3 regions of the Mesorhizobium sp. M0923 genome follow, and region 1 is predicted to be linked to each of the others. Evidence: riboswitches for the same ligand, from Rfam matches in the RefSeq annotation. Region 1 holds a riboswitch; each other region holds the start of a gene.

Region 1 (9,949 bases):
TTCGCGCGTAACGAGTTTCGGCGCGGCGGCACCCGGGATCAGCACGGCACCGACGACGATGTCAGCCGAAAAACATTCCTCTTCCAGCGCCTCGACAGTCGAGTAGCGGGTGTGAACGCGGCCGCCGAAAATATCGTCGAGCTGGCGCAGGCGAGGGATCGAGCGGTCGATGATGGTGACGTCGGCGCCGAGGCCGACCGCCATGCGGGCCCCGTGCAGGCCGACGACGCCGCCGCCGAGCACCGTGACCTTGCCGGGCAGCACGCCGGGCACGCCGCCGAGCAGCACGCCGCGGCCGCCATTGGCCTTCTGCAGCGCCGTTGCGCCGGCCTGGATCGACAGGCGGCCGGCAACTTCCGACATCGGCGCCAAGAGCGGCAGGCCGCCACGGTCGTCGGTCACGGTCTCGTAGGCAATCGCGGTGACGCCGGAAGCAAGCAAGCCCTTGGTCTGCTCCGGATCCGGAGCCAAATGGAGATAGGTGTAGAGGATCTGGCCTTCGCGCAGCTGCGCCCATTCGCTGGGCTGCGGCTCCTTGACCTTGACGATCATGTCCGACCTGGCGAACACATCGGCGGCCGTCTTGGCGATGGTGGCGCCGGCGGCGCGGTAGGCGTTGTCGTCGGCGCCGATGCCGGCACCGGCGCCGGTTTCGACCAGCACCTCGTGGCCATGGGCGACATATTCGCGGACCGAGCCCGGCGTCAGACCGACGCGGTATTCATGGTTCTTGATTTCCTTGGGGCAGCCGACGCGCATATTCTTCTCCTGATCCGGCCCTTGGGGCTCGTTTCCCTGTATTGGTGGAGTGAACCACGAATCGCTGCGCAGGTGTTTGCGAATGCGCTTGCGCCGGATCGCGTGTTTCGATAATCGTTGCGCGAAACCAAAGGATTTTCGCACGAGTCACGAAAAATGCCGCTGGACAGGATCGATATCGCCATTCTCGAGGCTTTGCATAGGATGGCGGACATCTTGCGATGCGCGGACATGGCGTGGATATCGTGATTGGGGGGCCGCGATTAGATTGACCGAGGCAAAGTCAATTTCGTCCGACTGCATTCTTTCGCAGCCTCCTGAAGACAAACAGCTTGCCTTCGCGCACGCCGTCTTCAAGTGATCTCGCCTTTGCCAGATGCGCTGCAATCGCGCTAGCCAGCATGCAGCCCGTCCCGCGCATCGATACGGCAAGGCGCGGCATGTCAAAGCGGATTGGTCCTTGATCCAAGCGCAACAGAATATCGGTCGATCGGGGTCCCGTCGCGTGGCCGCCCTTGATCAGCAGGGCCTGCATCCCGGCCACCAGCAATTCCTGGCCTTGCCACACTGCGCCGTCTCCATCCACCGCTGGCTCTAAGCCAACAAGAAGCGCCAGCTCGATGAGATTGGGTGTGACGAGGCGGCAAAGGGGCATCAGGTCGCGTTTCATGGCGGCAATGGCCCTTGCGTCCAGCAGCGCCCGGCCTGAGGTCGAGGCCAGCACCGGGTCGAGTACTGCCGGCACCTGTGGATTTTCGCGTAGCACAGCCGCGACGGCTACGACGATCTCGGCCGTTGCAAGCATGCCGATCTTGATGGCCGTCACCTCGTTGGCCTGCAGCGCGGCGCGCATCTGATCGGCCATAAGATCGGGCTGCGAAGGATGGATTTCCATGACGGCGTCGTGCGTCTGCACCGTTAACGCGGTGACAGCCAGGCAGGTGCGCACGCCAATGGAAGAGATCGTCTCGATGTCGCGTGCAATTCCAGCCCCACCGCTGGAGTCTGATCCGCCGACGACGAGCACATAAGGGTCTCGCCTCAGCGCCATGGCTTTGTCTTTTCGATCCATTCTCGCGTGCGCGCTTCGGGATCGGCATTCAACGTGATGTCGGTGACCACCGCCGCGGTGTCCGCACCAGCCGCGAAAACACCGTCGAGCCGGTCGGGGTTGAGGCCGCCAATGGCGACCAATGGAATGGGTGCGACCCGGCGCTTCCACTCGCCGATCCGTTCGACCCCTTGCGGCGCCCATTTCATCTGCTTCAGGATGGTCGGGTAGATGGGCCCCAGCGCCACATAGTCCGGCTCGGCCGCGAGAGCTGTTTCCAGTTCGGCGTGATCATGGGTCGAAAGTCCGAGCTTCAATCCGGCGTACTTAATCGCCAGCAAGTCGGCTTCAGCCAAATCCTCCTGGCCAAGATGGACGAAGTCGCAGCCTTCCACGATGGCGAGCCGCCAATAGTCGTTGACGATCAGTTGGCAACCATGGACAGCGCAGACGTGGTTCGCGCGGCGGATTTCCGTCCGCAGCGTGGCCTCGTCCTGATCCTTGATGCGCAACTGTACCAGCTTGACCCCTAGCGGCACCAGCCGCTCGACCCAGTCAGCGCTGTCGACGATCAGGTAGAAGGGATCGAGCTTCATGAGAAAACCGCCTTGCCGAATGTCGGCGTCGACGGCGCCGCGACATCGCGCGGTTCGAGCATTCCCGAAGCAAAAGCTTCGCGACCGGCTTCGACCGCCTTGCCGAACGCACGCGCCATGCCGATGGGGTCGGCCGCCTTGGCGACCGCCGTATTCAGGAGCACAGCGTCAAAACCGAGTTCCATGACGGTCGCCGCGTGCGACGGTCGTCCGAGCCCGGCATCCACAATCAGCGGGACGCCAGGCAAATGTCGACGCATCGAGCGCAGCGCCGGGATGTTGACCGGCCCGAGCGCGGAACCGATCGGCGCGCACCACGGCATCAAGACCTTGCAGCCCGCATCCAGCAGCCGCTCGGCGACGACAAGGTCATCGGTGGTGTAGGGAAATACTGCAAAGCCGTCTTCGCACAGGATGCGCGCGGCCTCGACAAGGCCGAACACGTCCGGTTGCAGCGTATCCTGGTTGCCGATCACTTCGAGCTTGATCCAGCTCGTGCCGAACACTTCGCGCGCCATGTTCGCGGTGGTGACCGCTTCCTTGACGGAGTGGCATCCGGCCGTGTTGGGCAGGACTCTCGTGCCGAGCGAGCGGATCAACGTCCAGAATTTTCCGCCGCTCCTGCCGCCCGCCATCTCACGCCGCAAGGAGACCGTCACCATCGACGCGCCCGACGCCTCGACCGCATCGGCAAGGATCGCGGGCGAGGGATATTGAGCCGTGCCCAGAAGCAGGCGAGACGGGAGCGTCGTCCCGAGAAGTTCGAACATGCTAGCCTCCCTGCATGGGCGAGAGGATCTCGATCCGGTCGCCGTCGTTCAACTGGAACTCCGACCGGCTGGCCTTGTGCACGAGGTCGCTGTTGACGGCGGTCGCCAGCCAATCGCCTTCATAATCAAGCGCGGCAAGCAGCGCCGCCAGCGTTGAGGCGTCAATCTCAAGCACTTCGCCGTTGACGATCAGTTTCATTGGCAAGCTCCATTGATTTGTCGTGACTGAAGAGAATTTCGGCTGCCGGGCGCGCCATGGCGGGCGCCAGAAGAAAACCATGGCGATAGAGTCCATTGATCGCGACGGTAGTTCCACGTGCCTCGACGCGCGGCAGGTTGTCGGGGAAGGCTGGACGGACGCCGACACCGGTTTCAACGATCTCGGCCTCGCCAAAGGCCGGATGGAGGGCATAGGCGGCACCCAGCAGCTCCATCATGGAACGCGCCGTGACTGGTCCGGCGGACTGGCTCTCAATCATCGTCGCGCCGATCATGAAACTGTGGTCGGTGCGCGGCACTGCATAGAGTGGAAAGCGCGGATGCAGTAGCCTGACCGGTCGCGACAGCGAGATATCAGCGGTGCGCAGGATCAGCATTTCGCCGCGAACGCCGCGCAGCCTGTCATCGGCTGCTGCCATTCCCGTGCAGTCGATCTGACGATCGAAACCGGAACCATGCCGGGCGTCGACGTCGAAGTGGAACTCGACACCCATGGCTGCGAGCTTTTCATGAAGTGCCGCCATCGCCTGGCGCGGGTCGAGATGGGCCTCACCGGGGAAGAGCAATCCGCGCCGGAAGCGACCGGCGAGGTCGGGCTCCAGCAACGCGATTTGATCTTCATCGACATGCCGGTGGCCCGAGGTGCGACTGGCGAACCGGTCAAGCTCGCCCGCGTCGCGCGGCGCGGCCACGACCAGTGTTCCGGCCCGCGTCACCTGGCCTGGAGTTGCCGCGTCCCACCAGTCGGCGGCGTCGCGTCCGAGATCCAGCACTAGCTGCTCGGCACTTTCACGCTCGCACCATGGCGCCAGCATGCCGCCGGCAAACCACGACGCGTTGCCACCGAGGCCATACCGGATCTCGGCGACTGTGACCGTCGCGCCGCGGGTGGCGAGTTCGAAGGCAGCGGTGAGGCCGGCGACGCCGGCCCCTTTGACCAGAACCTTCATGATGGTTCCGGCGCCTGTGGCAAGAACGGTGCTCCGGTCTCGTCAGCAGGCATGTAGAGATCGCCACCCTCGCGGTATTTCGCCGCCATCGCAGCCATGCCCTCCTTCTGCGCTTCGGCGCGAATGTCGTGGGAGATGCGCATCGAGCAGAATTTCGGCCCGCACATCGAGCAGAAATGTGCCACCTTGTGTGCCTCCTTGGGCAAGGTCTGGTCGTGGAAGGACCGCGCCGTTTCGGGATCGAGCGACAGGTTGAACTGGTCCTCCCAGCGAAACTCGAAGCGCGCGCGGGAAAGGGCGTCATCCCTGAACTTCGCCGCCGGATGACCCTTCGCCAGGTCGGCAGCATGCGCGGCGATCTTGTACGTGATCACGCCAATCTTGACATCGTTGCGATCGGGAAGGCCGAGATGCTCCTTTGGCGTGACGTAGCAGAGCATGGCGGTGCCGAACCAGCCGATCATGGCAGCACCAATGCCTGAGGTGATATGGTCGTAACCCGGCGCGATGTCGGTCGTCAGCGGTCCAAGCGTATAGAAGGGCGCCTCGCCGCAGACGGCGAGCTGCTTGTCCATGTTCTCCTTGATCTTGTGCATTGGCACGTGGCCGGGCCCCTCGATCATCACCTGGCAATCCTTCGCCCAGGCGATCTGCGTCAGCTCGCCGAGCGTTTCCAGCTCGGCGAATTGCGCCGCGTCGTTGGCATCGGCGATCGAGCCGGGACGAAGGCCGTCGCCGAGCGAGAAGGACACATCATAGGCGCGGCAGATGTCGCAGATCTCCGCGAAATGCTCGTAGAGGAAGCTTTCCCGGTGATGGTGCAGGCACCATTTGGCCATGATCGAGCCACCGCGTGAGACGATGCCCGTGACCCGGTCGACAGTCAGCGGGATGTAGTGCAGCCGCACGCCGGCGTGGATGGTAAAATAGTCGACGCCCTGTTCGGCCTGTTCGATCAGTGTGTCGCGGTACACCTCCCAGGTCAGATCCTCGGCGATGCCGCCGACCTTTTCGAGCGCCTGGTAAAGCGGCACCGTACCGATCGGCACCGGTGAATTGCGCACGATCCAGTCGCGGATATTGTGGATGTTGCGGCCGGTCGAGAGGTCCATCACCGTATCGGCGCCCCAGCGGATCGCCCAGACCATCTTTTCGACTTCCTCGGCCATCGAGGAGGTGACGGCCGAGTTACCGATGTTGGCGTTGATCTTGACCAGGAAATTGCGGCCGATGATCATCGGCTCGCTCTCTGGATGATTGATGTTGGCGGGAATGATCGCCCGTCCACGAGCCACCTCGTCGCGGACGAATTCCGGCGTGACGAAGTCGGGGATCGCCGCGCCGAAGGCTTCGCCGTCGCGCTCGAGCTTGCCGCGCAGGATCTCGCGGCCGAGGTTTTCGCGGATGGCGACGAACTCCATTTCGGGGGTGATGATCCCGGCGCGCGCATAGGCAAGCTGCGTCACCGCTTTGCCCGTTTTTGCCTTTAGCGGCCGGTTGCGAATGGGAAATTCCGGTGTCAGGCGCTCGCCCACCGCGAATCCGTTGTCTTCCGGCCGGACATGACGGCCGTCATAGGCCTCGACATCGCCGCGCGCCGTCACCCATTCATGGCGAAGCCTGGCGAGGCCCTTTTCGATGCTGGTTTCGACAGTCGGGTCCGTATAGGGGCCGGACGGATCGTAAACGGTGACAGGCGGTTCGCCCGCCGTCGGATGGACGGCGATTTCCCGCATCGGCACCCTGATCTGCGGGTGAATCATGCCGGGTCTGTGGATTTTCCTTGAGGCGGGCAGCGGTCCCGTCGACACGGCGGGGGAAATGGCATCCATTTTGAGGCTCCTTTGCTCATGCATTGGAGACCCAGTTCTGTGCCGGAAGGATGAAAAGTCGCTCTGGTCGACCTGCCGAAACAGGACCTCGGGCGTAAACTCCCGCAAAGCGCTTGCACCGTCCCTACGCCAGTATGAACTGGATCAGGTTCAACGGGTCACTGCGCCGCTAAGCCAGCAGTATCTCAGCCCCTTGCCGGGACTCCCCTGGTGAATGCGTCGAATTGAATGGGCTGGCGACTATCTTGTCAAGCGCATTCGGCCCGCGGCGGTGATCGGCGGCCAATCAAACCATCTGTCACGGGTCACCGTTTCCACCAGCCATTCCATGCGTTTCATTATGCCGTCCATGTCAATGAGCGCTTCTTCGTCATAAGGGCGCGGCGGTGTGTGATTGCCGGGCTGCAGATACACAGGCAGTTGCGGATAACGCGCGGCGGCATCCTTGGCATAGGCGTAGTCTCTTTCGTCGAACACGACGAGCTTGAGCACGATTTGCGGCTTATCCCTCGCCGCCTCGACGCACGCCTCGAACGCAGCCCAATCGGTCGTCATTTCGCTCGATGGCGGCTTTGGGCTTAGAATCAGGACATCAAGCTCGGCAAACCAGTCCCTGGCCACGGAACCTTGGGTTTCCAATGCGAAGCGGTAGCCGTTACGATGTCCGTGTTCGATCAGCGCGCCGAGCGGCTGGATGGCCGGATTGCCGCCTGATAGCGACACCATTATTGGTCGGCCACCCGAAAGCGCATTGACCTCTTGCCAGATCTCGTCTGTGGACATGGTCTTCCATTCATGGCGGAAGCGATTGTCCACGGCATGCAGGCTGTCGCACCAGGAACAGCGATAATCGCATCCGCCCGTTCGAACGAACACCGTCGGCAAGCCGACAAGCATGCCTTCGCCCTGGATGGTCGGCCCGAAGATCTCGCTCACGCGGATTCCGGGATCCAACGTGCAGGTCATGGCCGGTATTCCGCCCAGGTTTTCGGTGTCTCGCTCACCCGCACAGCGGAGGTTTCCGGTAGCAGTCTCTTGCACCACTCGTACAAATGTTTGGCGAGACATTCCGCCGTGACATGATCATGTCCCAGCACGTCGTTCAGATGACGATGGTCGAGCGTCTTGTCGATGTAATGCTTGAGTGCGCCGAGGTCATGATAGTCGCGCACAAAGCCATGTTCGTCCAGTTTGCCACCTGAAAGCTCCACCACGACGATATAGTTATGCCCGTGCAGACGCGCACACTGATGGTCGAGGGGCAAAGAGGTAAGCTGATGCGAGGCCGAGAAGTGGAACTCTTTGGTGATGCGGAACATCACGCGCTCCTTATCTGGATAGCGTGGAGCCAGAAGTCCGCATCCTCATAGTCTGTCGGGTCGGCAATGCCGGCCAAATCGAATGCTTCGCGCCGTTCGACGCATGTGCCGCAGCGACCGCAGTGACGTTCACCGCCCTTGTAGCAGGACCACGTCGCCTCGAACGGCGTACCGTACTTTGCCCCCTCGCTGACGATGTCGGCCTTCGACATATTCACATAGGGAGCGTAAAGGCGGATATCGGCGTAGCCTGCGAGCGCATGGTTCTGCATCGTCTGAAACGCGTCGATAAAAGCGGGCCGGCAATCGGGATAGATGAAATGATCTCCGCCGTGGACGGCAGTGGCCACCGCATCGGCCTTCTGCGCGGCGGCAACCCCGAAGGCGATAGCCAGCATGATGGCATTTCTGTTCGGCACCACCGTGATCCTCATGGAGTCTTCGGCATAGTGCCCGTCGGGCACGTCCACAGCATCAGTCAGCGCCGAGCCGCTCAGGTTGCGGCCGACATCGCGGATATCGACGATCTGGTGCGGAACACCCAGCCGTTTGGCGCAGATAGAGGCAAAGCCGAGTTCCTTTTTGTGCCTCTGGCCGTAATCGAACGAAAGCAGGCCAATGAGTTTCTGCTCGGTTGCCACCTTGTGAGCGAGCGAAACAGAATCCAATCCGCCGGAGCAGATGACGAGGGCATTCATGGTTTGAGTCCTTGTTTTGACCGGGTAAGGCTGCGACCGGAGATTTCTCTGCGCTCCCAGTACTCCAAGGGGGCGGTTTTGTGAATGCGTAAGGTGCGATTTAACGCAACGATTCTGCCGCCCGTGGCGCCCAAAAGGGAATGCTGCGCAACTTGTGCGCGATTTGGGTGGCCAACAAGCAGAAGCAGCTGGTATTGACTGTGTCGCCGTCAACCGTTGATAGCGCGGCGCCCTCTGGGCGCGGACCTTGAAGCTGCGATGAGAGGCGAAAGAAACGCCCGGGTCGGGTAGCCATCGGCGCTGGTTCCAAGGCCCGCTTGCAGGCGCTGACGGTCACCTCGATGACACCCGACTGGGCCTGCTTTCAGTTCTGCGCACTTCGCTGTCCCGGCCGCCTTGATCCGACGCGTAGAGTTTATTCCGGAGGTCACTTTGGGATTTGTGGCGGAATAACTCGGCGTGGAGGTCTGTCGGTATGGGTGCGATCCGAACTACAATGTTGTTCGGCCGGAATCCTCCATGACTAGCCCGTCATGTGACGGCTCGACAAAGGGCAGCTTTCAATCCTGACGCGGTCGGCCCTACCGCCCACGCCGGCTTTGGCGCAGCACCCCATGGTAGGCGCCACTTCCATCGTCCCCTCGTCGCAAGGCACATGTTCCTGCCGCCGCTTCCTTCTACCGGTCCGTCTGACTGCAGGCGATGCGTGCGATGCCTCCGGATCCCACGCTTCCTCGACCGTCGGCGAGGTGCCGACACCGTCTTTCGTCGGCGCCGTGCGGCGTATGCGGCGCGCATAATCAGGGCCAGGCTTTCGGCACCATCGGCGGATGGTCTCGTAGGAAACGACGATCCGGCGATCGCAGCATTTCCTCGACATCGCGCAGGCTCAGATTGAAGCGGAAGTAGAGCCAGACAGCACGGGTCACGATTTCGATCGGATAACCGAAGGTAGTCCGTCCAGGTCGGCGTGCGGAACGTTTCTGTCCATTGCATAGGCTTCTGAAGCGTTGCGCTGGAGCGTCCAGTTCCGAGCACCGACGCGGCTGTGTACATGACGCCGCTGCCGCATGAGGTCGAGGAAGGCCTCGACATTTCTCTCGGCTATCAGATATTCGACCTTGACCACGATCGGGCCGCTTCTCGGCTTCAAATTGAGAGCGACTGCCGGGGCGTCGAATTCCTCCAAAGGATCGGGCTCGGACTCGCGGCGCTCGCGAAGAGGAAACAGAACGCCCGCTGCGGCGACGAGCAACAGGGCCCAGCGGAGCCCTCCAGCGCCCAGGTCAGCGAATGGTTTTCGGCCACCGTGCCTCACACCCAGCTGCCGAGCGCGATGCCGCCATCGATCAAGGCATAATAGATAGAAATGGTACGCCCCACGACCCAGCGCGGGCTCGCCAGCTGCACGCTTACGCCAACCCGGACCAGGCGGTGACCCAACCCGCGCCGCCCAAGGCGAGCGCAATTGCCGCCACCTGTCAATGCCGCTCGAATTTTCCCCAAAAGTGCCGAAGTAAATTCCCCAGTCTCGCCGCTCAGGCTGTCGCGGAGGGAGACGCGGCATCTTCAGGCCGACGAGGTCGTGCCGGATTCGGTGGATCGTGGATGGCGTGGTATCGAGCGCGTTCGTCATGGACGCTGCTCCTTCGCCATCACCTGGGCGACGGCATCGTAGAAGGCCAACGGGCGCTGAGTGACCCTGTCGCCCGAGCCATGAAGAATGACCTCGTCGTTCCTCAGTCTTTGTCGGCG
Region 2 (9,949 bases), on a different contig from region 1:
CCTTGTCGAGCGCGGCAATCGTCTTCTGGAACGACGCCGGGTCGCGCTCATAATAGGCCGGATCGGCGATGTTGTTCTCCAGCCGCGAGATCGAGGCCGACACCGCCTCGATCTTCTTGGGTAAGGTTTCCAGCGCGAATTTCTGCTTGAACGACAGTTTCTTGGCCAGGCCCCTGCTAGCGGCCGCTTCGCTCCTGCTTGCCGCCGTCGCCTCGCCGGTCTCTGCCTTCGGCCGCGCCTTGCGGTCGTCCAGCCTGGTGCCGCCGCGCTGCGCCAGCATATCGGAATAGCCGCCGGCATATTCGATCCAGCGGCCGTCGCCATCCGGCGCGATGATGCTGGTCACCGTGCGGTCGAGGAAATCGCGATCGTGGCTGACCAGGATCACCGTGCCGGCAAAGCCGGCGACCAGTTCCTGCAGCAGCTCCAGCGTCTCCATGTCGAGATCGTTGGTCGGCTCGTCGAGCACAAGCAGGTTTGCCGGCCGCGCCAAAACGCGGGCGAGGATCAGCCGTGCCCGCTCGCCGCCCGAAAGCTCGCGCACCGGCGTGCGCGCCTGTTCCGGCTTGAACAGGAAGTCCTTCATGTAGGACACGACGTGGCGCTGCTCGCCATTGATGACAAGGTTCTCGCCGCGTCCGTCGGTGAGATACTGCGCCAGTGTCTCCTGCGGATCGACGGCCTCGCGCTTCTGGTCGAGCGTGGCGATCTCCAGGTTGGTGCCGAGCCGCACCGTGCCTGCGTCCGGCTTCAATTCGCCGGTCAGCATCTTCAATAGCGTCGTCTTGCCGGCGCCGTTCGGCCCGACCAGACCGACGCGATCGCCGCGCTGGATGCGTGTCGAGAATCCCTTGACCAGGGTCAGATCGCCAAAGCTCTTCTCGATGTTCTTGGCCTCAATCACCAGCTTGCCGGATTCGGCGGCGTCGCTGGCTGTCATCGTCGCCGCACCCTCGGCGCCACGATGACCGCGAAAGCGCTGGCGCATGGTCTGCAACTCACCGAGCCGGCGCATGTTGCGCTTGCGCCTTGCCGTCACGCCATAGCGCAGCCAGTGCTCCTCGCGCACGATCTGGCGGCCGAGCTTGTGCTGCTCGCGCTCTTCCTCCTCCAACACCGTGTCGCGCCATTCCTCGAAATAGGCAAAGCCCTTATCGAGACGGCGGGTCTGGCCGCGGTCGAGCCAAATTGTGGCGCGTGACACGCGTTCGAGAAAACGGCGGTCATGCGAGATGACGACCAGGGCCGAGGAGGTGCGGGCAAGCTCCTCCTCCAGCCATTCGATAACCGAAAGGTCAAGATGATTGGTCGGTTCATCGAGGAGAAGAATGTCGGGCTCGGGCGCCATGACGCGGGCGAGTGCCGCGCGCCGCGCCTCGCCCCCGGAGAGGTCGTTCGGCCGTTCCTCGCCGGTCAGGCCGAGATGCTCCATCAGATAGGTGGCGCGGTAGGGATCATCGGCGGGCCCGAGCCCCACCTCGACATAGGCGCGAACGGTCGCAAAACCGTCCATGTCGGGCATTTGCGGCAAATAGCGCACCGTCGCCGAAGGCTGGCGGAAGACTTCGCCGTCCTGCGGTTCGATCAGCCCGGCAGCGATCTTGAGGAGCGTCGACTTGCCAGAGCCGTTGCGCCCGACCAGGGCGATCTTGTCGCCAGCTGACGCCGTCAGGGCGGCACCGTCGAGCAGCGGCGCGCCGCCAAAGGTCAGCTTTATCCCGTCGAGATTGAGAAGCGGCGGCGCCATGTCAGCTTTCAGGTAGGGGAAAAGGATGCGCGAGCAGCAGCGCGCGGCCGCTGGCCAGCGCGATTTCCAGCCGGCCCTTGACCTCGTTGGAAATGGTCAGCGACGAGCCGAAGGCAACCTCGACATGGGCGAGCGGCCATTTGGCGCCGGTGACTGTCAGGCCGGCGAGATCCGAAAAGCCGAGCACCGAAAACAGCGTACCGTCGACATAATCGAAGCCAGTCTTTCCAGGCAGCAAAGGAATGCCTTCCTGTGCGCCGCTGGTCAAAAGCACTTCCGTTCCGCCTTCCGCCAGCCGGACGCTGAGCGCCAGATGCAGGAAGATGTGGTCGGTGCGTTTGCCGCCGAAGGCGCCTGCGAGCACAAGGCTGGTCGCACCGCGTTCGAGCGCGGCGGCGATAGCGAGTTCACCGTCGGTCTTGTCCTTTTCGGCGGGAAACACCTGCCGTGGCACGGCGGCCAGATCCTCCGGCAAATCGGCAGGCACGGAATCGAAATCGCCGACCCAGAGTTCCGGCATCAGGCCCAGCATAAGGGCATGGCCGATACCGGCATCGGCAGCGATGACGCGGGAGCCTTCGACCTGGCGGTCGAGCAGCGGCGTGCGGATGAGATCGCCGCCAAGCAGGATGGTGAATGTGCTCATATCTCGTGGCCCTTACCAGCCCTGCCCCGGAAACGGAAGATGAAACGGCAGATGAAACAGGACGCCGCGCTTTGGATGCCCGGCAAACTTCCGCTTGCGCAGCACTTCGGCCGGGCCTATGTGTCGAAACGCTCTAACGGGGTGCCGGACGCGATCTTCGCGGACCGGCTGAGAGGCAAGACTGCCAACCCGCTGAACCTGATCCGGTTTGTACCGGCGGAGGGATTAGACGTTTCGGACAGCCCGACGCCTCAATTCCTTTCAACGCGAACGAAGGAGGCGCCGATGCGCAGTTTTTTCCACTCTCTTGCCTCGATTATCCTGCTTGCGGCATCCGTGCTTGCCCTACCGGGGCAGGCATCGGCACAGGATAAGCTGACCGTCTATACCTATGAAAGCTTCACCGCCGATTGGGGTCCGGGACCGGCGGTGAAGAAGGCCTTCGAGGCCGAGTGCACCTGCGTCGTCGAATTCGTCTCGGTCGCCGACGGCGTGGCACTGCTCAACCGTGTGAAGCTGGAAGGGGCCGCGACCAAGGCCGATATCGTGCTTGGCCTCGATACCAATTTGACGGCGGACGCCAAGGCAACCGGCCTGTTTTCGCCGCATGGCGCCGTGACGGACGTCAGTGTGCCGGGTGGCTGGAGCGACGATATCTTCGTGCCGTTCGACTATGGCTATTTCGCTATCGTCTACGATAGCGAAAAACTGAAGAGCCCGCCGAAGAGCCTCAGGGAATTGGTCGAGGGCGATGCCGGCGACAAGATCGTCATCCAGGATCCGCGCACCTCGACGCCGGGCCTTGGCCTGCTGTTGTGGGTCAAGTCGGTCTATGGCGACAAGGCTCCGGAAGCCTGGGCCAAACTCAAGGCAAAGGTGCTGACGGTGACGCCGGGCTGGAGCGAGGCCTACGGCCTGTTCACCAAGGGTGAGGCGCCGATGGTGCTGTCCTATACCACTTCGCCAGCCTACCACATGGTTGCCGAAAACACCTCGCGCTACCAGGCGGCGTCCTTCGAGGAAGGCGAATATCTGCAGATCGAGGTCGCTGGGATCACCACCAAGGGCGCGAAGAACCCGCTGGCGGAAAAGTTCATCGCCTTCATGACCGGGCCGAAATTCCAGGATCTCATTCCCGAAACCAACTGGATGTTCCCGGCCGGCAAGACCGACAAGCCGCTCAATCCGGCGTTCGACAAGCTCGTCAAACCGACCAAAACCTTGCTGTTCAGCTCGGAAGAGGTCGCCGCAAATCGCAAGGCCTGGGTCGACGAGTGGCTGGCGGTGATGAGCAAGTAGCTCGGATTGAAAGATGATCGCCCTACGGCGCCCCCCTCTGTCCTGCCGGACATCTCCCCTACAAGGAGGGAGATTGGCCGTCATGCCGGCTTTCGCCAATCTCCGACATTGCCGGAATGAGCGGAGCGCTGAACCTGCCAATCTCTCCCCATGTGGGGGAGATGTCCGGCAGGACAGAGGGGCGCGCGAAGGAACGCAATCCTCGCTAAGAATCTCGAATCTGGTGGTCTAGCGTGCAACGCGCGCCATCATCGGATACCCGCGTCGCTGCCGGTATCGTCGCGCTCGCCGCCATCGCGCTGCTGATCGGCGGGGCATTCGCCGGGCTCGTCGTCGAAGCCATGCGCGACCTGTCGGGCGCCGCCTCCGCCTTTGATTCCTATCTCCTCCGTGTTGCCCGCTTCACGCTCTGGCAGGCTCTGTTGTCGACCCTGCTCTCCGTCGCACCGGCGCTGTTCGTCGCGCGCGCGCTGTCGCGGCATCCACAGTTTTTCGGGCGAGGCTTTGTCCTGCAGCTTTTCGCCGTGCCGCTGGCGCTGCCGGCCATTGTTGCCGCACTCGGTGTCTTGGCACTCTATGGCCGCGCCGGGTATTTCGCCGGCTTGCTCGGTGCGATTGGCGGCCAGAACTGGCCCGGCATCTATGGCCTATCGGGTATTCTCGTCGCCCACGTCTTTTTCAACCTGCCGCTGGCAACGCGACTGTTCCTGGAAGCGTTGCAGACGGTGCCGGCTAACCAATGGCGGCTGGCGAGCCAGCTTGGCATGGGTGCTGCGCCGGCCTTCCGGCTGATCGAATGGCCGGCGTTGCGTGCGGCCCTGCCGGGCGTTGCCGGGCTCGTTTTCATGCTGTGCATCACCTCCTTCACCATCGTGCTTACGCTCGGCGGCGGGCCGCGCGCGACGACGCTGGAGGTTGCCATATACCAGGCGCTGCGTTTCGACTTCGACCCGGCGCGGGCGGTGACGCTGACCTTGTTGCAGATTGCCCTGACCTTCGTCGTCGTGCTGGCACTAACGCGGCTTGGCGCCAATATGACCGGCGACGCCAATCTGCCGGTAGCCCCGCGCCGGTATTTTTCAGCCGGTGCGGCCGAGACCGTGCTGAACGCACTGGTGATCGGGCTGGCACTGCTGTTTGTCGCCGGACCGATGGCGGCTACGCTGTCGGCCGGGCTTGGCGCCGATCTCGGCCGCCTGGCCGGCGAGAGCGCGGTGCGGCAAGCGACGGCGACCAGTGCCGTGCTCTCCCTCCTGTCGGCGCTGCTCTCCTTGGCGTTGTCGCTGTCGCTGGTTATGGCGCGCCGGGCGCTGGCGCTCACCCGGCGGACCGGCAGGCGGACGCTGCTCGAACACCTGGCCGACACCGGTGCGGGGTTCGTCCTGGTGGTGCCGCCCATCGTCATCGGTGCCGGCTGGTTCCTGCTCCTGCGCAGCGTCAGCGATGTCTTTGCGATCGCCCCTGTCATGGTGGTTGTGGTCAATGCGGTGATGGCGATGCCGTTCGCCATCCGCGCCATCCGCCCCGCCTATGACGCGGCGAGCGAACGCCACGAACGGCTCTGTGCACAGCTTGGCATCTCGGGCTGGAACCGGTTGCGTCTGGTCGACTGGCCGTCGCTGCGGCGGCCGCTCGCCACCGGCTTCGCCTTCGCCATGGCGCTGTCGCTCGGTGATCTCGGCGTCATTGCGCTGTTCGGCAGCGATTCCGTGCAGACATTGCCCTATCTGTTGCTGGCGCGCATGGGCAGCTACCGCACCGAGGATGCGGCCGGCCTGGCGCTGCTGCTCGGCCTTGTCTGCCTGGCGCTTGTGCTGACCGCGGACTGGCTGGGAAGGAGGGAGAAATCATGATGCCGATCAGCCCGGAACGGTCGATTTCGGTCGAAAAAGGCGCGGCCGTGCGGCTCGATAATGTCTCGTTCAGCTATGGTGAAACGCCGCTTATATTCGATGTCGATTTCCCGGCGTCGGAAATCACCGCCATCATGGGGCCGAGCGGTTCGGGAAAGTCGACGCTGCTCAATCTGGTGGCCGGTTTCGAGGCGCCGCGGTCAGGCCGCGTGCTCATCGGCGGCGCCGACGTCAGCACTGCGCCGCCATCAGCGCGGCCGGTATCGATGGTGTTCCAGGAAAACAACCTGTTTGCCCATCTGTCCCTCGAGCAGAATGTCGGGCTCGGCCGCTCGCCTTCGCTCATGCTGAGCGAGGCTGACCGCGCCGCAATCGCCGCAGCGCTGAAGCGCGTCGGCCTTGCCGGCAAGGAAAGCCGGCTGCCGCGCGAACTCTCCGGCGGTGAGCGGCAGCGCGTCGCGCTCGCTCGGGTCCTGGTGCGCGACCGGCCGGTGTTGTTGCTCGACGAGCCGTTCGCTTCGCTCGGACCGGCACTGCGCGACGACATGCTCGACCTGGTCGCCGACGTCCATTCGGAGCAGCGCATGACGGTGCTATTCGTCACGCACCAGCCGGACGATGCGCGCCGTATCGGGCAAAACATGGTTTTCCTGGATGGTGGCACGGTTGCCGCGACGGGCACTGCGGCCGATTTTTTCGTCGGGGCTGGACCGGAGGCATTCCGACGCTATATCGGCTCGGGTCCGTTTGCGGCTGGATCACGAGATGTTGCCCGGAAGCGGACATAATTTATGGTCAAACCGGCGGAAGGCGAAGCGGCGCTTGCTTGCCATGGTCGAGGTAGTGTGGCTAGGTCCGCCAGGAGCTGGTCCGGCTTAGACCGTGATTTGCCCTTGCTGCCTCGTATCTGTCGGACGCCGTAGCACTTGATTTTGCGCGTGATGCTTTCCGGAAATCGCGCCCGATTTTCGCGGTCACGTGCCAGGACTTGAAAGGAAGCCGATCTGCCGACCGGCATCGACAATCGGAGGGTGAAACCGCTGGCGCGCTTTCTGGCGCTGGCCGGTCTTGCCGTGGCGCTGGCAAGCTGCCAGATGTTCACGCCTCCCGACGTGCAGGAATCAGGCTTTCAGCCCTCAGACAAGCCGATCACGGTCGACAACGTCGCCGCCAACGGCAAGCTCGCCCAACTGGCGAAGGCGCAGCACCCGCGCATCCTCGCCACCTATGGCGGAGAATATTCCGACCCCAAGCTCGAGCGCATGGTGGCCAAGATCGTCGGCAGACTGACCGTAGTGTCGGCCAACCCGACCCAGACCTACCGCATCACCATCCTCAACTCGCCCAACGTCAATGCCTTCGCGCTGCCGGGCGGCTATCTCTACATCACCCGGGGCCTGCTTGCCTTGGCCAACGATTCAGCCGAGCTTGCCGCCGTCATTGCGCATGAAATGGGCCATGTTACGGCCAATCACGGCCTGCAGCGCCAGCAGCTGGAAGCCGAAGAGGGGTTGGCGACCAAGGTCGTTTCGGATGTGCTCGGCGACAACCCGACGGCCAAGGCGGCGCTGATCCGCGGCAAGCTGAGGCTGGCCCAGTTCTCGCGCAATCAGGAGCTGGAGGCCGACGCCATCGGCATCAAATCGATCGGCGAAGCCGGTTTCGATCCCTACGCTGCCGGCCGCTTCTTGCAGTCGATGTCGGCCTATACCGATTTCCGCTCGATCAGCGGCGCCACCGACGCCAGCCTCGACTTCCTGGCGACGCACCCCAACACGCCGCAGCGTATCGACCTCGCGCAGCGCCACGCCCGCCAGTTCGGCGCGCCCGGTGTCGGGTCGCGCGATCGCGATTCATTCCTTTCCGGCGTAGACGGGCTGCTTTACGGCGACACACCGGAGGAAGGCTATGTGCGCGGCGAAACTTTCCTGCATCCTGGCCTCGGCGTGTCGTTCTCGGTGCCCAACGGCTTCATCATCGACAATTCGGCAGCGGCGGTGACGGCGACAGGCCCGGGCGACATCGCGATCCGCTTCGACGGCGTTTCGATCGACAAGGGCCGCTCGCTGACCGACTACATCCGCAGCGGCTGGGTTGCCGGCCTCGACGACAGCAGCGTGCGCCAGGAAACGATCAACGGCAACGAAGCGGCAACCGCGCATGCCGGCGCCGATGGCTGGCAATTCGATATTGCGGTGATCCGCGCCGGCGGCCAGGTCTACCGCTTGCTGACCGCGGCGCCTTCGGCCAGCACCTCGCTGAGCACGGTGGCGCGCTCGGTCAGCGGCTCGTTCCGCATCCTGAGTGCTGCCGAGAAGGCGGCGTTGAAGCCGCTGCGTATCCGCATCGTCACGGTGCAGCCCGGCCAGACAATGGGCTCCCTGGCCGCACAGATGGTCGGCGTCGACCGCAAGCTGGATTTGTTCAGGGTGCTCAACGCGCTGTCGCCGGGCGCCGCCGTTTCGGCCGGCGACAAGGTCAAGATCGTCACCGACAAGTAATCGCGACGCTGCTTGTGTAAGGGCCAGAGCCTGAATACCGTGGCAAGCTGCGCGCCATGCAACGAGGCGGTTTTGTACACTTTCTTCAATTTCATGATGAAAACGCTGGTCGCTAAAGCGGAGCGCAGCAGGTTTCCAAGGTTCTTTGTGGTGGTCTGCTACCTGCTTTCGATTTCACTGGCGGTAGGCCTGACATATGTCAAACAGCATCAACCGGGCAGCGGGCAAGAAATAATCAGCCAGGACGTGGCACGTTAGGCTGCGAGAAATTCCGGGTTCTGCTTCACCAAAGCTGCCTTGAGCTTTTCCATGGCGCGCGCCTCGATCTGCCGGACACGTTCCTTGGAGATGCCGAGCGTCTCGCCGAGCGCTTCGAGCGTCGCGCCCTCGTCGCTCAGCCGGCGCTCCTCGATAATCCTGAGTTCTCGCGCATTGAGCGCGCCGAGCGCCGTCTTCAGCCAGACAGAGCGGCGTTCGACATCGATCGTGTCGCCGACGACCTCGTCGGGCAGCGGGTCATCCGAAACCAGGAACTCCATCCGCTCGGTTGCGCCCGCATCGTCGGCAAGCGGCGTGTTGAGCGAGCTGTCGGGTGCCGAAAGGCGGGAATCCATCATCGCCACATCGGCCTCGGAAACGCCGAGAGCCGCCGACACTTCGCGGTAAAGCGTGGCATTCGACGTCTGCTCGGCGCCGTTTGCCAGGCGGGCGCGCAGGCGCCGCAGGTTGAAGAACAGCGCCTTTTGCGCGGAGCTGGTGCCGCCGCGCACGATCGACCAGTTGCGCAGGATATAATCCTGCATCGAGGCGCGGATCCACCATGTCGCATAGGTCGAGAACCGCACCTCGCGCTCGGGCTCGAAACGGGCCGCGGCCTCCAGCAGCCCGACATGGCCTTCCTGGATCAGGTCGCCCAGGGGAAGGCCGTAGTGGCGGAACCGCGACGCCATGGAAATAACCAGCCGCATATGGGCGACGGTGATGCGGTGCAGCGCGTGCTGGTCATTGTTCTCCTTCCAGCGCAGCGCCAGGAGATGCTCTTCGTCGCGCTCCAGGTAAGGGGCTTTCATCGCCGCGCGAACCATGGTCCGTCCTGCACTGTCTTGCATCATGCCGCGCTCCTGCTTCAGGCGTTGCGGTGCGATCGCTGAATCGTGAGTTGGCGCCGATGGTTGAAATGGCGGCGCCGCGCCCTACAACAGCCAAGAACGTGCGATGCGGGGGAATGTTCCCCCGGACTGTCATGCCGATTGCGCTGTTCCAGGCGATTCGCCATCGGCCTTGACTCAGCCGGGTGCCGCCGGGAGGTGTTGGTTGAGAATGGGATTTCAAGGGCGCGAGATTTTTGAAATTTAGTTTCTTATTTTGGCATCGCGCATCTGTCATTTTCCGGCACTCGCAACGACGCCGGACATCGGCCAAGGACGGGATCACAGAAAAATGAAATGGCTCAAATCGCTCATTATCGCCGGAACGCTGCAGGTTCTGGCAATCGCCGCCGGTCATGCCGGCGCCAATCTCGACCAGATCAAGCAGTCCGGCGTCTTCAAGGTCGGCACGGAAGGAACCTATGCGCCCTTCACCTATCATGATGCTTCCGGCGCGCTGGTCGGCTTCGACGTCGAGATCGCCCGGGCCATCGCCGAGCGCCTCGGCGTCAAAGCCCAGTTCCTCGAAGGCAAATGGGACGGGCTGATCGCCGGTCTCGACGCCAACCGCTACGATGCCGTCATCAACGAGGTCGGCATCACCGAGGCGCGCAAGGCCAAATATGATTTCTCCGATCCTTACATCGCCTCCAAGGCGGTGCTGATCGTGCGCGGCGACAACACCGACATCAAGGGTTTCGCCGATCTCAAGGGCAAGAAGGCGGCGCAGTCGCTGACCTCGAATTTCGGCAAGC
Region 3 (9,949 bases), on a different contig from region 1:
GGATAGATCGGACCGAGCGCAACATAGTCGGGCTCGGCAAACATGGCCGTTTCCAGCTCGACATGATCATGCGTGCTCAACCCGAGCCTGACACCGGCTGACCGTATCCTGGAGAGGTCGGCGGTTTGCAGATCCTCCTGGCCGAGATGCACGAAGTCGCAACCCTCCTCGATTGCCAGGCGCCAATGATCGTTGACGATGAGCTGGCTTTTGTGTTGGGCACACAAGGCCTTCGACTTCCGGATCTCGGCGCGCAACCCGGTCTCATTCATGCTTTTGATGCGAAGCTGAACCAGCTTGACGCCGAGCGGCGCCAACCTTTCGATCCAGGCGGCGCTGTCGACGATCAGGTAGAAGGGATCGAGCTTCATGAAAAAACCGCCCTGCCGAATGTCGGCGTCGACGGCACCGCGACCTCGCGCGGTTCGAGCATTCCGGAACGAAAGGCTTCACGGCCGGCTTCGACCGCCTTGCCGAATGCGCGCGCCATGCCGACCGGATCGCCCGCCTTGGCGACTGCGGTATTCAGGAGCACGGCGTCAAAGCCGAGTTCCATGACCGTTGCCGCGTGCGATGGGCGCCCGAGGCCTGCATCCACAATCAGTGGGACTTCGGGGAAATGACTGCGCATCGAGCACAGCGCCGTTATGTTGATCGGTCCGAGGGCGGAACCGATCGGTGCGCACCACGGCATTAGGACCTTGCAGCCCGCCTCCAGCAGCCGCTCGGCGACGACAAGGTCGTCGGTCGTATAGGGGAACACCGAAAAGCCGTCCTCGCACAGGATGCGGGCGGCTTCGACCAGGCCGAACACATCAGGTTGCAGAGTGTCGTCGTTGCCGATCACCTCGAGTTTGATCCAGGTCGTCCCGAACACCTCACGCGCCATTTTCGCGGTTGTGACCGCTTCCTTGACCGAGTGGCAGCCGGCCGTGTTGGGCAGGATTCTTGTGCCATGCGAGCGGATCAGCGACCAGAATTTTTCGCCAGCCCTGCCGCCCGCCATCTCACGCCGCAGGGACACGGTCACCACCGACGTGCCCGATGCCTGGACCGCATCGGCAAGGATGGCGGGCGAAGGATATTGTGCCGTGCCGAGAAGCAGGCGGGAAGGAAGCGTCGTCCCGAGAAAGTCGAACATGCTCTAACCTCCCTGCATAGGCGACAAGATTTCGATTCGGTCGCCGTCGCTTAAACGGAATTCTGCCCGGTTGGCTTTGTGCACGAGGTCGCTGTTGACGGCGGTGGCGAGCCAGTCGCCCTCATAGTCGAGCGCGGCAAGCAGCTCAGCCAGCGTGGTGGCGGCAACCTCATGCGCTTCGCCGTTGACCATCAGTTTCATGAGCAAGCTCCTTGGTTCTGTCCTGATTAAAAAACAGTTCGGCCGCCTGGCGGGCCATGGCTGGGGCGAGCAGAAAGCCATGGCGATAGAGGCCGTTGATCGCGACGGTGTTTCCGCTTGTTTCGATGCGCGGCAGGTTGTCTGGAAAGGCCGGACGAACGCCGACACCAGCCTCAACGATCTCGGCCTCGCCGAATGCCGGATGGAGCGCGCAGGCGGCGCTGAGCAACTCCATCATCGAACGCGCCGTGACCGGTTCTGTGGACTGGCTTTCGATCATCGTCGCGCCAACCATGAAACGGTGATCGGTACGCGGTACCACGTAGAGCGGAAAGCGCGGATGAAGCAGCCGGACCGGGCGTGACAGCGAAATGTCCGGCGTGCGCAGGATCAGCATCTCGCCGCGAACGCCGCGCAGCCCGTCGTCTTCTGCCGCCATCCCCGTGCAATCGATCTGACGATCGAAGCCGGAAATGTGCCGGGCATCGGCGCCGAAGCGGAATTCGACACCCATGGCTGCAAGCTTGTCATGAAGTGCTGCCATCGCCTGACGCGGGTCGAGATGAGCCTCATCGGGGAAGAGCAATCCGCGCCGGAAGCGGCCGACGAGGTCGGGTTCCAGGAGCGCAATTTCGTCTTCATCGACACGCCGATGCCCTGACGTGCGACGGGCGAACCGGTCAAGCTCACCGGCATCACGCGGCGCGGCCACGACCAGTGTTCCGGCCCGTGTCACCTGACCCGGCAGTACCGCATCCCACCAGTCGGCGGCGTCACGTCCGAGATCCAGCACCGGCTGCTCCGCGCTTTCACACTCGCACCATGGCGCCAGCATGCCGCCGGCGAACCACGACGCATTGCCGCCGAGGGCATGTCTTGTCTCGGCGACTGTGACCGTCGCGCCGCGGACGGCGAGTTCGAAGGCCGCGGTGAGGCCGGCGACGCCGGCCCCTTTTACCAGCATCCTCATGGTCGCTCGTGCGCCTCCGGCACGAGCGGTGCGCCGGTCTCGTCAGCTGGCATGTAGAGATCGCCGCCTTCACGGTATTTCGCCGCCATCGCCGCCATGCCTTCTTTCTGTGCCTCGGCGCGGATGTCGTGGGAGATACGCATGGAGCAGAATTTCGGCCCGCACATCGAGCAGAAATGCGCCACCTTATGCGCTTCCTTGGGCAAGGTCTGGTCGTGGAAGGACCGCGCGGTTTCGGGATCGAGCGACAGGTTGAACTGGTCTTCCCAGCGAAACTCGAAGCGCGCGCGGGAAAGGGCATCATCTCTGGCTTTCGCTGCCGGATGGCCCTTCGCCAGGTCGGCGGCATGCGCCGCGATCTTGTAGGTGATCACGCCGGTCTTGACGTCGTTGCGATCGGGAAGGCCGAGATGCTCCTTCGGCGTGACGTAGCAGAGCATGGCCGTGCCGAACCAGCCGATCATGGCGGCGCCGATGCCTGAGGTGATGTGGTCGTAGCCCGGCGCAATGTCGGTGGTCAGCGGTCCAAGCGTATAGAACGGCGCCTCGCCGCAGACAGCGAGCTGCTTGTCCATGTTCTGTTTGATCTTGTGCATCGGCACGTGGCCGGGCCCCTCGATCATCACCTGGCAATCCTTGGCCCAGGCGATCTGCGTCAGCTCGCCCAGCGTTTCCAGTTCGGCGAATTGCGCCGCATCATTGGCATCGGCGATGGAGCCCGGACGAAGCCCGTCACCGAGCGAGAAGGAGACGTCATAGGCCCGGCAGATGTCGCATATCTCCGCGAAATGCTCGTAAAGAAAGCTCTCCCTGTGATGGTGCAGGCACCATTTGGCCATGATCGAGCCACCGCGCGAGACGATGCCCGTGACCCGGTCAACAGTCATCGGAATATAGTGGAGCCGCACGCCGGCGTGGATGGTGAAATAGTCGACGCCTTGTTCGGCCTGTTCGATCAGCGTGTCTCGATAGACCTCCCAGCTCAGATCCTCGGCGATGCCGCCCACCTTCTCCAGCGCCTGATAGAGCGGCACCGTGCCGATCGGCACCGGCGCATTGCGCACGATCCATTCGCGGATGTTGTGGATGTTGCGACCGGTCGACAGGTCCATCACCGTGTCGGCGCCCCAGCGGATCGCCCACACCATCTTTTCCACTTCCTCGGCCATCGAGGAGGTGACCGCTGAATTGCCGATATTGGCGTTGATCTTGACCAGGAAATTGCGGCCGATGATCATCGGCTCGCTCTCGGGATGATTAATGTTGGCGGGAATGATTGCCCGTCCGCGCGCCACCTCGTCCCGCACGAACTCCGGCGTTACGAAATCGGGGATGGCCGCGCCGAAGGCTTCGCCGTCGCGCTGCAGCTTGCCGCGCGACATCTGACGGCCGAGGTTCTCGCGGATGGCGACGAACTCCATCTCGGGGGTGATGATGCCGGCGCGCGCATAGCCAAGCTGGGTCACCGCCTTGCGTGCCTTGGCCCTGAGTGGCCGGTTGCGAATGGGAAATTCCGGTGTCAGGCGCTCGCCCGCCGCAACTCCATTGTCTTCCGGCCGGACATGGCGGCCGTCATAGGCTTCAACGTCGCCGCGTGCTGCAATCCATTCATGGCGAAGCCGGGCTAGGCCTTTTTCGATGCTGGTTTCGACAGTGGGGTCCGTATAGGGGCCGGACGAATCGTAGACGGTGACGGGCGGCTCGCCGGCCGTCGGATGGACGGAGATTTCGCGCATCGGCACCATGAGCTGCGGGTGGATGGTACCGGATTTGTGGATTTTGCGTGAGGCAGGCAACGGTCCCGTCGAGACGGCGGGAGTGAGGGCATTCATCTTGAGGCTCCTTTGCTCGTTGCATTGGAGACCCAGTTCTGTGCCGGAAGGATGAAAAGACGCTTCTGTCGACCTGCCGAAACAGGACCTCGGGCGTAAACTCCCGCAAAGCGCTTGCACCGTCCCTACGCCAGTATGAACTGGATCAGGTTCAACGGGTCACTGCGCCGCGAATGCCAGCAGTATCTCAGCCCCTTGCCGGGACTCCCCTGGTGAATGCGTGAGGTTGGACGGGACGGCTCCGGTTTGTCAAGCGCGTTCTGGCCGCGGCTGATCGGCGGCCGGTCAGACCGTGCGGAAAAAATCGTGCATGTCTCGGCGACAAGTCAAGCCTCGGAGATGAAGGCAGGGACAAGGGAATCCCAAACCGTCGGACTAAAAATCGATCCTGATGATCACACCTTCAATGGGCACCAAAGGTTTGCGCGTAGATCGCCTCGATTCTTCCTGCCTCGTCACTGGTCAGCGTGGCGAATTCCTTTTCGCGCGCGCGGTTCGATAGATGTCCATCATTCTGGTGAAGAAAACGGAAGAGCAGATCGGTCAACCGCTCGGGCATGTCAATAAAGGCGTCCACCTGCTGCCGGAACTGATCGTAGCGCTGCAGAAATGCGGTTTCCTCGGGAAGGTCCCGTTCGATCGTCCGCTGAACGCAGGCATAGAGGAATTCGGCGTGCGGGGTTGCATCGAAGAACCGGTAGAAATCACCGGTGTCATTCAGCACCCGGACGTTGAATTGCGGCGTCGGTTCCCATTCCACCAACGGCAGAAGGCGCTGCGAATAGCTCTCGAGCACGCCCCTGTACTCGTTGATCTGGTCCAGGATCGCGGCCGAGACGGGAAAGACCACTCCCGGCGGATTGAAGCCGCGCATGGCAAGGACGTGGTGGATTAGGTAGCGGTGAATGCGGCCGTTTCCGTCCTCGAACGGGTGAATGTAGACAAAGCCGAAGGCGAGGATTGCGGCGGCTACGACTGCATCAAGGTTTTGCGCGGGGCCCTGATCGAACGCCGCCATTCCATCGATTAGCCGCGGCAGGTCCTCGGGCCGAGCGCTGATGTGATCGGGCAAGGGCGTGCCGTTGTCTCGGTCATGCTCACCGACGAAACCTCCTTCTTTTCGGAAGCCAAGTCTTACGAAACGGGCGTCGCCAAGTACAATTCTTTGCAGACGCAGCAGCTCATCGCGATCGATCGGCCAGCGGCCGGCTTCGCCGATGGCGCGGCCCCAGCGCTGGATGCGATCTTGCGGCGGGTGCTCGCCCTCGATCGCATAGCTTGATCGCGAGTCTTTGAGCAAAAGAAAGGCGGCGGTCCGAGCAAGAAGGTCGCGCGGCACGTCCGCTACGATTGCCTCCGCGCGCCGCGGTAGTTCAAGGCCGATGAATTTTTCGAGAATCTTGGTGCGGAACACCAGAGGGCAGAACTCACGCGTGCCGGGGAGATTGTCCCTTACGCGGTAGCGCGAAGCGGTCTTGTCGGGTCCGGGCCACTGCAGCTCGGGATCGACAACCGGAATGTATCGTCCGGCCGCCGCGTCCGGCAGATCGATACGGGCGCCCCTCAGCCATTCATATAAAAACCAGATGCGGCGGGCATAACTGCCGGTCGGGCTTTCACGGACCAGCGCCTCGATCGGCGCGGGACCGGTCACTTGGAACAGCCGCTTGAGGACGGCAAGGTCCAGTCCCTCGTACTTGAGCGCAAAGGTCAGGTGGCCTTCGAGGGTAGGATTTGGGGCGTGGCGGGGGGTCATGATCCGCCAGCCATCCCGTTCGGTAATGCGATGATGCTCGCCCGTGGCGAACAACCTACGGGGCAAGGGCACGGCGAGCCTGTAGGCTCCGACCAGGGCGCTGTACCCGGCCGGGGTCGCCGTTTCAGGAAGGCGGATTTCCTGAAAAACGGTAACAGGACCTGAAAATTGGTGCTCTTGCACCGCAGGCATGAAAAGCGAATCCTTTCATCGAATTTTGGTCCAGCTGGGCCAACACCTATGAAAAATGATCCTATTCCATGAAAATTGATGCCACAAGACAAATTTTCCGAAAACCGATTCTAAACGGTGCTGGAGTCATGAAGCAAGAACTCCGCCACCGGCTAAAGGAAGCGACTTCAGACAAAAAGGTGAGTCCAGGAACCGCCATTCGCCCGTCTCTTAGTCACGAGGCCGGCACGGATGGCCCGCCTTACGTCGAGCCGGATTGCTCGAGGAGAACCGCGCCGTTCGGGGCTCACTCAGCCATCGAACGCCGCGGCGCCCTCGGGTCGGCGCTATTCATCGGGTGGGCATGTCGGGTACGCAAGGGAGGACGAAATGAGACTGGTTCAGTCATTTGCATTTGCTGCTGTGCTGCTTCTTTCGTCTGCATTGTCTGCGGCCGCCCACTCGGCTCGTGAGGACATCGAAGCGGCGTTGGTAAAATTCATGGACGCCTTCAACAGCGGAAACGCAGCAGCGGTAGGTCAAATGTATACCGACGATGCCGCCCTGCTGCCACCCGACGGCAAACGCGTCGATGACCGCAAGGGCGTGGAAGAATTCTGGCAGGGCGCAATCAAGGCCGGGATGAAGAATCTCACCCTGAAGGCGCTGGAAGTGGAAGGGAGCGGGAATCTCGCCTACGAAGTTGGCGCATTTACGCTCAGTGTGCCGAGCAAAGGCGGTGCCCCTTCCACCGTTGCGGGCAAGTACATTGTCGTTTGGAAAAAAGGGGGCGACGGGACATGGCGCCTGCATCGGGACATCTGGAACTTAGGTGCGGCCCAATAGATTCCGCGATCCGTGAGGCCGGCGCGGCTTGCAACAGTTCCAACGAAAGTCCATGGCAATAGTTGATGTGACTGAATTGATTAACAAAATTGAACAGACTTGATGGGTCTGCTCATCGAGTCGGCTCTGGATCTATCGCGCTACCGATCAGGGAGGCGGTAAGATTCGAGCTCAGCAGAACGGCTGACCACCACTTGCCGGGACTAGAGTGTTCTCCGGCTCGGCGCGCCGCTGAGGACTCTTGTTCATTTGGTCATGCGCAATCCGTGGTTCTCCAAGAACCCGTCCATCTCGTCAAATGCCATCTGAGCCGAGACAACTAACTATCATTGGGCAAGTAGCGGCTCAACGCTCCAGAAGAAAGCAGCCCCCCTATGCTCGTTCAACATTCGAGATCGCATCGGGCAAGTCTTTCCACGTCCGGGTACGCCATGCTGCTTCGACCGCCCCTTTTTTCTTGCGGATTTAGGAATTCGAGCTTTTCGGTTGTTCCGATCATCCATTTGGGAAACGACCGATGCCGGCAAGCAAGGTTTTATGGGGCCAGATCCTCACCGCCTTTCTGATTGTCGTCGCGACAACATGGGGAGCAACACAGTGGACGGCAGGGCGGCTCGGCTTTCAAAGCCAACTCGGTCCGCCGTGGTTCGAATTGGCTGGACACCCCGTTTATCCGCCGCCAGCCTTTTTCTGGTGGTGGTTTTTCTACGACGCCTACGCGCCGAACGTCTTCCTGGAGGGCGCGGCGATTGCGGCGAGCGGAAGCCTCATGGCGATCGTCGCAGCGATCGGGACGTCGCTGTGGCGGGCGCGCGAGGCAAAGGATACCACGACTTACGGCTCGGCGCGCTGGGCGACGCGAGACGAAATCAAGGCCGCTGGGATGATCGGTCAGGATGGGGTGATCCTGGGTATGTTGGGCCGACACTATCTGCGCCACGACGGTCCGGAACACGTGCTATGTTTCGCACCGACCCGAAGCGGCAAAGGCGTCGGCCTGGTCGTGCCGTCACTACTGACCTGGCCGGGTTCGGCAATCGTCCACGACATCAAAGGCGAAAACTGGGAACTGACGGCCGGATGGCGGGCCCGTTTCGGCCAGGTGCTCCTGTTCGACCCGACCAATGCTGGATCCGCAGCCTACAATCCTCTGCTGGAGGTGCGACGGGGCGAGTGGGAAGTTCGAGATGTGCAGAACGTGGCGGATGTCCTGGTCGACCCAGAAGGCACATTGGAACGCCGCAACCACTGGGAGAAGACCAGCCATGCGTTGCTGGTCGGCGCAATACTGCACGTGCTCTATGCGGAGAAAGACAAGACCCTCGCAGGCGTGGCGAACTTCCTTTCCGATCCAGAGCGGCCAATCGAGGCAACGCTGCGCGCCATGATGCTGACGCGGCATTTGGGTGATGCAGGCCCGCATCCCGTCGTGGCGTCGGCTGCTCGGGAACTGCTTAACAAGTCCGAGAACGAGCGTTCCGGCGTGCTCTCGACGGCCATGAGTTTTCTGGGCCTCTACCGCGATCCAGTTGTGGCCAAGGTGACGTCATGCTGTGACTGGCGGATCGCAGACCTTGTCGAGGAGGCACGGCCGACGACGCTCTATCTGGTCGTGCCGCCATCGGACATCAGTCGCACAAAGCCGCTGATGCGACTCGTGCTTAACCAGATCGGCCGCAGGCTCACCGAAGATCTTCACGCGAAGGATCACCGGCAGCGTCTTTTGATGCTGCTGGACGAGTTTCCCGCGCTCGGCAGGCTCGATTTCTTCGAAAGCGTGCTGGCCTTCATGGCCGGGTATGGCATCAAGTCGTTCCTGATTGCACAATCGCTCAATCAGATCGAGAAGGCCTACGGACCGAACAATTCCATCCTCGACAATTGTCATGTGCGGGTGAGCTTCGCCACGAATGACGAGAGGACGGCCAAGCGCGTCTCAGACTCTCTGGGGACCGCGACCGAGTTGCGCGCCATGAAAAACTATGCGGGGCACAGATTGTCGCCCTGGCTCGGGCATCTGATGGTCTCGCGGCAGGAAACGGCGCGTGCACTAATGACGCCGGGCGAGATCATGCAGCTGCCCCCGACCGAGGCGATCATTATGATCTCGGGCCAGTTCCCAATCCGTGCGACGAAGGCACGCTACTTTGCCGACCCGCGTCTTGCCGAGCGTGTCTTGCCGCCGCCAAGGACCGGAGGGACAATGAAGAACGCTCGCTCTGAGGACTGGACCGACACGACACTTCTTGCTGAGCCGGAAGGCAAATCTCGCAAGCTGAGGCTTGCCAGGGATCAGCAGGACGAGGATCCGGCCAATGGCGGCATTCGCCGCCAGCCCGAGCTTCCCGAACACGAAGACATCGCGCCGGAACGAACGCCACGCTGCGACGATGAGTTCGACCTCGACAGGGACGAGCCCGATGATGACGCCGTTCGTCGCCGCAGTGTCGATCAAGCCATGAGACGCGCAGCTCGTCAGGCCGCCCTTGACCCCAATGATGGCATTGAGCTTTGAGCGCATGAAGAACGCCAAGAAAAGACGTCTGTCTGCCTATCTCGACCCTGACGTAATGAGGGCACTGGCAGATTACGCTGGGCGGCGCGAGGTCTCGCTGTCACTGGTCGCCGAGGCTGCGCTCGCGTCGTTCCTGTCGCCGGACGCCGAAGAACGAAAGCAAGCGGCGATCACTCGCCGCCTCGACCAGATCGATCGACGCGTGCAGCGGGTCGAGCGTGACGTCGGAATTGCTATTGAGACGCTAGCATTGTTCGTCCGGTTTTGGCTCAACTCGACTCCAGCCTTGCCGGAATCGGCGCAAGCGGAGGCGCGCGCCAAGGGCTTGCAGCGCTACGACAATTTCGTCGATGCGCTCGGTCGCCGGCTCAGCAAAGGACCAAGGCTCAGGCAGGAGATAGCCGACGATGTTCCGCCAGCGCCGCCGGCAACTGGATGAGCTGCCGGCAAGACAGGCGCTTCAAAAGCCCAACCCCGGTGCCCGATTGCGGAGCTATTTTTCGCAGCTGATACCCAT

What was found. A riboswitch is a leader RNA that binds a small molecule or an ion and turns the genes downstream of it on or off. The one in region 1 is predicted to bind thiamine pyrophosphate.
Region 2: it holds a riboswitch for thiamine pyrophosphate, as region 1 does, so the genes downstream of both, thiB (thiamine ABC transporter substrate binding subunit) here and thiC (phosphomethylpyrimidine synthase ThiC) in region 1, are expected to answer to the same signal.
Region 3: it holds a riboswitch for thiamine pyrophosphate, as region 1 does, so the genes downstream of both, thiC (phosphomethylpyrimidine synthase ThiC) here and thiC (phosphomethylpyrimidine synthase ThiC) in region 1, are expected to answer to the same signal.

Annotation. Positions count from the first base shown of each region.
Region 1 is NZ_JAMYNW010000006.1:224,906-234,854, forward strand. It holds gene ald (alanine dehydrogenase) at 1-759, opposite strand, end outside; gene NKH89_RS13075 (hydroxymethylpyrimidine/phosphomethylpyrimidine kinase) at 1,043-1,810, opposite strand; gene NKH89_RS13080 (thiamine phosphate synthase) at 1,801-2,406, opposite strand; gene NKH89_RS13085 (thiazole synthase) at 2,403-3,176, opposite strand; gene thiS (sulfur carrier protein ThiS) at 3,178-3,375, opposite strand; gene thiO (glycine oxidase ThiO) at 3,344-4,345, opposite strand; gene thiC (phosphomethylpyrimidine synthase ThiC) at 4,342-6,177, opposite strand; TPP riboswitch at 6,281-6,396, opposite strand; gene queE (7-carboxy-7-deazaguanine synthase QueE) at 6,418-7,143, opposite strand; gene queD (6-carboxytetrahydropterin synthase QueD) at 7,140-7,496, opposite strand; gene queC (7-cyano-7-deazaguanine synthase QueC) at 7,496-8,194, opposite strand; partial or broken gene NKH89_RS13120 (IS6 family transposase) at 8,964-9,132, opposite strand; partial or broken gene NKH89_RS13125 (MFS transporter) at 9,128-9,672, opposite strand; partial or broken gene istA (IS21 family transposase) at 9,827-9,949, opposite strand, start outside.
Region 2 is NZ_JAMYNW010000003.1:149,799-159,747, reverse strand. It holds gene NKH89_RS06815 (ABC-F family ATP-binding cassette domain-containing protein) at 1-1,747, opposite strand, end outside; gene NKH89_RS06810 (thiamine diphosphokinase) at 1,749-2,393, opposite strand; TPP riboswitch at 2,521-2,635, shown strand; gene thiB (thiamine ABC transporter substrate binding subunit) at 2,679-3,692, shown strand; gene thiP (thiamine/thiamine pyrophosphate ABC transporter permease) at 3,926-5,545, shown strand; gene thiQ (thiamine ABC transporter ATP-binding protein) at 5,542-6,333, shown strand; gene NKH89_RS06790 (M48 family metalloprotease) at 6,577-8,046, shown strand; gene NKH89_RS06785 (hypothetical protein) at 8,119-8,304, shown strand; gene NKH89_RS06780 (RNA polymerase factor sigma-32) at 8,301-9,158, opposite strand; gene NKH89_RS06775 (amino acid ABC transporter substrate-binding protein) at 9,487-9,949, shown strand, end outside.
Region 3 is NZ_JAMYNW010000002.1:121,054-131,002, reverse strand. It holds gene NKH89_RS04375 (thiamine phosphate synthase) at 1-371, opposite strand, end outside; gene NKH89_RS04370 (thiazole synthase) at 368-1,141, opposite strand; gene thiS (sulfur carrier protein ThiS) at 1,145-1,342, opposite strand; gene thiO (glycine oxidase ThiO) at 1,311-2,312, opposite strand; gene thiC (phosphomethylpyrimidine synthase ThiC) at 2,309-4,144, opposite strand; TPP riboswitch at 4,249-4,365, opposite strand; gene NKH89_RS04350 (Fic family protein) at 4,548-6,092, opposite strand; gene NKH89_RS04345 (YybH family protein) at 6,462-6,917, shown strand; gene NKH89_RS04340 (conjugal transfer protein TraG) at 7,435-9,432, shown strand; gene NKH89_RS04335 (CopG family transcriptional regulator) at 9,437-9,871, shown strand.